One region of the Pusillimonas sp. ANT_WB101 genome, then DNA from elsewhere that is predicted to be linked to it. Evidence: predicted binding sites of a transcription regulator. Region 1 holds the regulator's gene; the other holds the start of a gene.
What was found. Region 1 encodes LexA, which represses DNA repair genes until DNA is damaged. Its sites were predicted from a motif close to ACTGTATNNNNATACAGT; they were not measured.
Positions count from the first base shown of each region.

Region 2: dinB (DNA polymerase IV) is a predicted target of LexA. The motif match lies at 1,909-1,926, and genes of this name have one in related genera.

Region 1 is NZ_VOAY01000001.1:1,331,965-1,337,818, forward strand. Features, by position in the region: gene FQ179_RS06060 (amino acid aminotransferase) at 1-240, shown strand, start outside; gene lexA (transcriptional repressor LexA) at 762-1,427, shown strand; gene FQ179_RS06070 (hypothetical protein) at 1,607-2,638, opposite strand; gene lon (endopeptidase La) at 2,865-5,345, opposite strand; gene clpX (ATP-dependent Clp protease ATP-binding subunit ClpX) at 5,503-5,854, opposite strand, start outside.
Region 2 is NZ_VOAY01000003.1:519,691-522,927, forward strand. Features, by position in the region: gene FQ179_RS15115 (MOSC domain-containing protein) at 1-591, shown strand, start outside; gene dinB (DNA polymerase IV) at 717-1,898, opposite strand; gene FQ179_RS15125 (DNA-3-methyladenine glycosylase I) at 2,057-2,641, shown strand; gene FQ179_RS22335 (hypothetical protein) at 2,870-3,016, shown strand.

The DNA.
Region 1 (5,854 bases):
CGCACTATGCGAACTCAGTTGGTCGAAAAGCTAAAGGCGAATGGCGTCAGCCAGGACTTTGACTTCGTCCTGAAGCAGCGCGGCATGTTCTCGTATTCCGGCCTGACATCCGAACAGGTTGATCGTCTGCGCGAAGAACACGGTGTATACGCGGTCAGCAGTGGCCGTATTTGCGTTGCTGCACTAAACAGCGGCAATATTGATGCCGTGGCCAAAGCGATTGCGGCGGTTATCGCCTAGTCGTTTAGCCCTGGGGCCAGTACACCGCGAAGTAGCGGCCTGGCCCTCTATGCTTTCCCAAATGCTCCGTCTCATGCAGTGAGCCACACCCCAAAATTGGACACAGATCCAATCCTTGGGGTGGATCAGCTCAAATCAGCTCGAGCCCTGCGAAGTTAAACGTTTTCTCTTAACTTCGTGTCCAGAAGATTAATTTCTCTCCAGGCGTCATAAGCCGTCCAGCTTCTGGGGGTCAGTTCACGCATGCCGTCGGAGCATTTTGTTGGCGTGCGCAAATTGAATCCACTTCGTTCTTAATTAGCACTTTAGCCTGATGAATTCCGGCCAGATTCAAGGCGTATTCACGATATATTTACTTGTTTTAAGTCCACTCTGGCCGCTGTAAAACCCGCTTTAATTGGCCAATGCCAAGAGATACGCGGTCAAAACGGGCCAAAACCGCTTAAAACCCTTATGTCGCTTGATCTTCCGGCAAATATGTTGCAGAATTCAGACTGTATAAAAATACAGTTCGGAAGACTATGGCCGTCAAACTCACCGCTCGTCAGCAACAAATACTCGATTTGATCCGCAGCGAGATCATACGCACGGGTTTTCCACCCACGCGTGCCGAAATCGCCAGCGTACTGGGTTTCCGCTCGCCCAACGCTGCCGAAGATCATCTTAAGGCGCTTGCCCGCAAAGGAGCTATCGAGCTAACTCCTGGCGCGTCACGCGGAATCCGGCTTACCGAAACAGGCCCGGTCGGGGGCCTCGCTGCCGATTTGGGCGGCTCTTCGCTTTCCAGAGCCTTTGCGCCGCTATTGGTGCCGCTCGTCGGGCGTGTGGCCGCGGGTAGCCCCATACTGGCGGCTGAACACGTTGAGCGTGAAGTCGGTATCGAACCTTCTTTGTTTACCCAAACCCCAGACTACCTATTACGGGTGCGCGGCCTAAGTATGCGTGATGCAGGCATACTTGATGGCGACTTGCTGGCGGTACGCAAGTCACCTGAAGCCCGAAACGGCCAGATTGTCGTTGCACGGCTGGGTGATGAGGTTACGGTTAAGCGGTTTTCGCGTCACGGCCGCCATATACAACTGCTGCCTGAAAACCCCGATTTCGAGCCTATTAACGTAAGCTCTGATGACGAATTTTCTCTGGAAGGGATTGCTGTTGGGTTAATTCGCAGCACGCCGCTGCAGTAATTACTTGGCGCTTCAGCAAACTTGCACGCCTTACTTGGCGCTGTAACGGGCAGCTTGCCCGGCCTACAGCGCCCGCTGTATGCACAGATTATTTAGCTACGGCCAATGCAACGCGCGCACGGTAATGATGCCAACATATATTTTTATTATTGTCGGGTGCACATCGTACCTAACTGGCATTAATCAAAAACCGCCTCAAGCCGCTCGGCATCCAACGCCTTAAGTGCCCACCCCTGAAGCGTTGCAGTATCTGCCTGCGCAATGCGGGTAGCTACCCACGCCGGCAACTGACCAAACCGGCGCTCAAGCATTGCTGACAGCAGCCGTGCGGCGCTGTTTCTGCCTTCTTGACGTCCTTCTTCACGACCTTTTTGCAGGCCACGGGCCTCACCCAAACGTTCGATGCTAGTTACATAAGGCATGTTAAGCTCCGTTTCTATTGCTCCTACGGCCTGTTCAAAGGCCGGTTCAAGATCTTTGGGAAGACACATTATCCAGTCGATAATGCGGAATAGCTGCTGGATGCGCCGGCGATCGTAACGATGCTGAAACAGCAAGCGAATAAGCCTGACTTTAGTCAACAAGCGCTCGCTTGCGCCATGATGCGCCTGGGCATCTAGCTGGGCCATTACCACTAAAGCAAACGGATTGAGCGCCGCAAGATCAACCAATGACACTCTGTCATCCTCCCAACGGCGCAAGTGTACGACGGGAAAACGAAAACACATTTGACATTTGCCTAGACGTTGACGGTGCACCAATACGGATGGCCCGCCTGTGCTTGAAGTAAGAATGACCAGGCTATAAAACGAAGTATTCCTGGCCTCAAGCTCGATTCGGTCTGAAGAACCCACGCCCACCATTTTCTGTCGCACGTAGCGGTCCCATATGCGATAAAAATACGTGAACATGCGTTGAGCCAGCTGGGCAAGGCTTGTGCCGCTTGGCGGGCCGCTTTCAACTTCAACATGCACCAGAACCCAGGCCTGGCCATTATCAAGACGATGCAGCTTGACGAGTTTGTCAGCATAGCGACGACCATTTGGCGAGTCGGGGGCAAGGGCTTGCAGCTCTGTATCAAGAAACACCGGTGCGACGGACCAGTCAATAAGCACATGCAATTCGGGCGCCAGTAACGCGACGAAATCTTCAAAAAAGTAATTAAGCGCCTCTTTCCAGGGGCTGTCGTAATCAGTGGCTTGCGTTGACATCGGAAGCTTTAGGCTATTGTTGCAGGAGACACTACTTTAATGTCGCGCCCTACTGCCCCACGCGCTTGAAGCTAGGCAATATCCATCCGTAAATGTCCTGATTGCCCCTGCGGTTTATGACGCAAAAAAACCCCGCCTTGCCCTGAATTTACGCCTGTTTGGACATTGTCCAAACAGGCATGTTGTTCAGTTGCAGGACGAGGTTTCAGGCTTGCAGTGTGATCGATTAGTGCTTGATCAAACCATCAGACCCAACATCGGTAACGGGGTTGGCGCGAGCCGCTGCCGCGGCCTCTGCCGCCAGACGAGCCACTTCTTCGTCAGACAACGGCGTTGGCATGGTTTCGAGTGCCACTTCAAGTACGCGATCGATCCAGCGCACAGGAATGATTTCGAGGTGGTTCTTTACGTTGTCTGGGATCTCGGCGAGATCTTTGACGTTTTCCTCAGGAATCATTACTGTTTTGATGCCACCACGGTGCGCCGCCAGCAGCTTTTCTTTCAGGCCACCGATGGGGAGCACTTCGCCGCGCAAGGTGATCTCACCCGTCATGGCCACATCTGCGCGCACTGGGATGCCAGTAAGCGCCGATACCATGGCAGTGGTGATGGCAATACCTGCAGACGGCCCGTCTTTGGGTGTTGCCCCTTCAGGAAAGTGCACGTGCAGGTCACGCTTTTCGAAGGCCGTGTTGCCGATGCCCCATTTTTGGGCACGCGACCGCACGACGGTACGCGCAGCTTCAACGGACTCTTTCATGACGTCGCCCAATGAACCGGTGCGCTGCACCAGGCCTTTACCCGGCATGTCTGCAACCTCAATAGTGAGCAGATCACCACCGACTTCAGTCCAGGCCAGACCAGTAACTTGACCGACCTTGTTCTCTTTTTCGGCCAGGCCATAGCTAAACCGTCGCACACCAAGAAAGTCTGCCAGGTTTTCGGCCGTGACATCTACATGCTCAACGGGCTGAGCTGTTTGACTTTTGGCTTTCTTTTTGGCAACGACCGGGTTTTTGCTGAGCAAGCGCTTGACCACTTTACGACAGATTTTGCTGATTTCGCGCTCGAGCGCCCGCACACCTGCTTCGCGAGTGTAATAACGCACAATGTCACGAATGGCAGACTCTTCGATGCTGAGCTCGCCTTCTTGCACGCCGTTGTTCTTCATGAGCTTGGGCAGCAGGTGATCGAAGGCGATATGCACTTTTTCGTCTTCGGTGTAACCCGACAAGCGAATGACTTCCATACGGTCGAGCAGCGCCGGCGGTATGTTGAGCGTGTTGCTCGTGGCCACAAACATGGTGTCGGACAGATCGAAGTCGACCTCAATGTAGTGGTCTTGGAACGTATGGTTTTGTTCAGGATCAAGCACCTCGAGCAATGCCGACGATGGGTCGCCCCTGAAATCTGCACCCATCTTGTCGATTTCGTCGAGCAAGAACAACGGGTTGCGCACCCCTACCTTGGACATGTTTTGCAGAATTTTGCCTGGCATGGAACCAATGTAGGTACGACGGTGACCGCGGATCTCTGCCTCATCGCGCACGCCACCCAGGGCCATCCGCGTGAACTTGCGGTTGGTGGCACGTGCAATGGACTGGCCCAGCGAGGTTTTACCCACCCCAGGAGGCCCTACCAGACAGAGAATGGGCGCCTTGAGCTTTTCAACGCGCTGCTGCACGGCCAGGTACTCAATAATGCGTTCTTTGACCTTTTCTAGGCCGTAGTGATCCGCGTCAAGCACCTGCTCGGCGTTGGTAATAGAGTTGTTGACACGGCTTTTCTTGCGCCATGGCAGACTGATGACGGTGTCGATGTAGTTGCGCACCACGGTTGCCTCGGCAGACATGGGCGACATGAGCTTAAGTTTTTTAACCTCAGCGTCTACCTTTTTGCGGGCTTCTTTCGGCAAGTGAGCAGCTTCGATTTTTTTCTCGAGCTCTTCAATGTCAGCACCATCTTCGCCCTCGCCCAGCTCTTTCTGAATGGCTTTTACTTGCTCATTGAGATAGTAGTCGCGCTGGCTTTTTTCCATCTGCTTTTTGACACGGCCACGAATGCGCTTCTCAACCTGCAGTATGTCGATCTCGGATTCGAGTTGCGACAACAGGGTTTCAAGGCGTGGGGCGGTGCCGACGACCTCAAGCATGGATTGTTTTTGCTCGAGCTTAAGCGGCAGGTGGGCAGCGATGGTGTCGGCAAGACGCCCTGCATCGTCAATACCCGCCAAGGACGTAAGAATTTCTTGGGGGATTTTTTTATTGAGTTTGACGTATTGCTCAAACTGGGCAACCACAGCACGTCGCAGCGCTTCGGATTCTGCGCCTTGGTCGGCTTCGACCTCAACAGGTACGACTACCGCCATGAAGTGCGTTTCGGCATCGCTGACGCTTTGAATGCGCGCGCGCTGCACACCTTCTACCAGCACCTTAACCGTGCCGTCAGGCAATTTGAGCATTTGAAGAATGCTTGCTGCACAGCCGATCTCGTAGAGATCTTCTGGGGTGGGGTCATCTTTGCCGGCTGACTTTTGCGCCACCAGCATGATGTTGTTACCGGATTCCATTGCCAGCTCGAGCGCTTTGATGGAGCGTGGTCGACCGACGAACAGGGGAATCACCATATGCGGAAACACCACGACGTCGCGCAATGGCAACAGCGGCAAGTCCGTAGGTTCTGAAGTGAGAATCTGGCTCGCAGACATAGTAATTTCCTTAAAATTTACCTCTAGATGAAAACGGGAGGCCGCGGCCTCCCTATTTCAGTTCTACCTGCAGGTATATATAGTGGCGATCGCCCGAGTTTCAAGCCCACTCGATTTTGAGTTTGCCACAAACAACGGTTTTGGGCGATCTTTCATGCTATGCGGCGGCATCCTTTAGCTTTTTCGCGGGGCTGTCGGCCTGATCGGCTTTTTTACCCTTGGCATCATCTTCGTAAATAAGTATGGGCGTACCTTCACCCTTTACAGATTTTTCATCAAGTACAACTCGTTTGACATCTTTTTGGGATGGGAGTTCATACATGGTGCCCAATAACGACTGTTCTACGATGGAACGCAAACCGCGTGCGCCTGTGCGGCGCTTGATGGCGCGCTGGGCGATGGCGGTGAGCGCCTCGGGGCGAATTTCAAGCTCGACGTCTTCCATTTCAAACAGTTTTTGAAATTGTTTGATGAGCGAATTTCGCGGCTCGGTGAGAATGCGCACCAAG
Region 2 (3,237 bases), on a different contig from region 1:
ATCTGGAAACAAGACACCCTGGGTTTCGACGAGGGCGATGCGGCAGCGCAATGGCTTAGCCAGTTTCTCGGGCTGTCTTGCCGCCTTTTGAGGGTTCATCCTGATGCCCACCGCGCCGCCAGCCCCCCGCATGTTGATGCCTGGCTGGAGCACAATACAGACTGGGCTGACGGGTTTCCTGCCTCTCACGAGTTCGGTTTTGCTGATGGCTTTCCATTTTTGATCGCCAACCAAGGTTCCCTTGACGAATTGAACCGCCGCCTGCTGGCCAAAGGGCAGCCCGCCGTACCCATGAACCGCTTCCGCCCAAATATCGTGGTGCAGGGCCTGGATGCCTACGAAGAAGATTATCTGACCGGCATGCAAACTGGCGACCTCACCTTTGCATTCGTCAAACGGTGCGCACGCTGCCCCATCCCCAACATTGATCAGGCGACAGCAGTATCAGCACCCGAGCCAGGCATTACCCTGGCCGAGCACAGGCAGTTTACCGACGGCGTGCTGTTCGGAGTCAACGCCGTGGTATCTGGCACAGGGCAAAACACCATGATTCGCGTCGGCGATACGGTCGAACTGCACTATGATTTATAAGGCCAGGCGCCTATGCTTGGTTCACCGGTTCACTGATTTACTGTTTCAGGAGTTCGGTAGTGCCGTAATTCGGTAAATCGGCAATTCGGCAATTCGGCAATTCGGCAATTCGGCAATTCGGCAATTCAGTACAAACTAAGCTGAACAGGTGCTCTGCGCGGGCTGCCATCACCTTCTGGTGTGCTGGACTCCAGGCTGCTTACACGCACCCCCAACAGCCGAATACGGCTCTGATCAAGCTCTATACGCTTTAAACAAGCACCCGCCGCATGATGGATGGCATCGGCGTCAGCCACGGCATCAGGCAGCGTAAAGTCTCGCGTTACGGTTCTGAAGTCATGAAAGCGCAGCTTGATACCCACTGTGCGGCCCGTATAACCTTTGCGACGCAGATCACCCTCAAGCTGCTGGCACAGTTGCTGAAAGATGGCTGAAAGCTCAGCGCGATCGCGATGCACATGCAGGTCACGCTCAAATGTGGTTTCACGGCTGATGGATTTGGGCTCAGAATGTGTGCGTACAGGACGGTCATCCTTGCCATGCGCCACCTCGACCAGCCAACAGGCATAAGAAAGCCCGAAGTGACGTTGCAAGAGCTCAGGGCGGGCATGGGCCAGCTGCTCGACAGTAAGTATGCCCAGGTCACGCAACCGGGCATCAGCCTTGGGGCCTATGCCATTAACCTTACCTACAGGCAGCGGCCAGATCCGCTTCTGCAAATCGCCGGGCCCGATAATCGTAATGCCGTCTGGCTTATCAAGCTCTGAAGCGATCTTGGACAACAACTTGTTGGGTGAAATGCCAATTGAACAGTTCAGGCCAGTGGCATCGCTGACCGCCTGCTTCAGGCGCTGCGCCAATGTGAGAGAGTCTTCAGGGTGGTCGGTAAGATCAATGTAAATTTCATCAACACCCCGGTCTTCGACCTGCGGGGCAATGTCGGCAACCGCGGCCTTGAACAGCCTTGAATAATGCCGATAAGTGGCAAAGTCTACGGGCAGCAAAATAGCATCGGGCGCCAGTTGCGCCGCCTTCATCATGCCCATGGCTGAAAACACGCCCAACGCCCGCGCCTCGTAGGTTGAGGTTGTGACCACACCGCGGCCTGTATACCCTCTGAGCCGATAAAACATACGCTGGCCGTCAGGCAGCGTATGGGGTTGATACCGGCCGCCCGCACCAATGACAACGGGCAGACCGCGCAATTCGGGGTAGCGCAGCAACTCGACCGACGCGTAAAACGCATCCATGTCGAGGTGGGCTATACGGCGGGGGCGATTGTCAGGGGCGGCAGGCGGAACAGGCATTATTTTGTTTGCTGTATGTATACACAGCGATTATAGGCTGTTGTGCCGTCAATGCAGCAGGCATACAGTGCTGTTCTAGAATAGTCACCTATATATCCTCCTATTATTAAGCAGAGTTGCTGTCCAGCACGCCCTGCATAACCTGTGTTAAGTCCTCTATGAAACGTTGCCACTGGTGCACCAGCGACCCCATTTACACGGCTTACCACGATACCGAGTGGGGCGTACCCTCGTACGATTCTCGGCACTTGTTGGAAAAGCTGGTGCTTGAGGGCTTTCAGGCGGGGCTTTCGTGGATCACCGTACTCAAAAAACGCCCCCGGTTTCGCGAGGTGTTGTTCAATTTTGATGCGCGTGCCCTGTCAGAAATGTCTGACGATCACATCGAAACCCTTATGCAAGACACCGGCATCATCCGCAACCGGCTCAAGCTGCATGCTGCCCGCAAAAACGCCCGCCTGTGGCTGCTTCAGGATGACCCTGTGGCGCTGATGTGGTCGTTTGTAGGGGGTAGCCCCATCATCAACCACTATGCGCGGCACGAAGATATACCTACGATCACACCCATTGCTCAGGACATGAGTCGAACGCTAAAAAAAATGGGGTTCAAGTTTGTGGGGCCCACCATTTGCCAGGCCTATATGCAAGGCATAGGGGCGTTTATGGATCACACCACCGATTGCTTTCGACACCAGGAACTGGCTGGGCGAACAATCAGCCAGACGCAAAACCCCGACTCATAAAGCCAGGCCCTCGCTTTGTTAAATCATCGGGCCGCCAGTGGTTGGCAAGACAGGCTGCTCGTTACAGAGGCATCACAAGGCAAGCTACAGGCATCGAATCGACCTGAGCTGAGTTGAACATGTGGACGACATCTGGTCTAAATGGTTGATTTTCCTTCTGGTTTTGGCAAATAACGGGTATGCTCGAATAGTCGTCTGACACCAACGCAGTTTCCTCAGGAGCTCACCATGGCCAAAGGCCAGTTACACGGCAACCGCGAAGCCAAGAAACCCAAGCAACCTAAAAAACCGGCACCAGTGACCGCGCCGTTCGGGTCTGGCAGCGCCAAAAATGCACAGTCAGGCAGCGATGCCCGCAAGAAGAGCCCAGGTTAATTACTGACTCTACTTACCAGAATGCAACAGTGGGGCCACAATGTGGCCCCACTTTTTTTTAACGATTACAGATCAAGTTCGCGATGCGTAATTGGCCATCGCGCTAAGCGACTGTGGTTCCATCGTGGTGATGCGATTGCTGTGCTTCGAAAGCGGTGCTTTTATAACCGTACTTTCAAGACCTTACTGGCATGACAGTGCTTCTGCACGCGACACCAGCA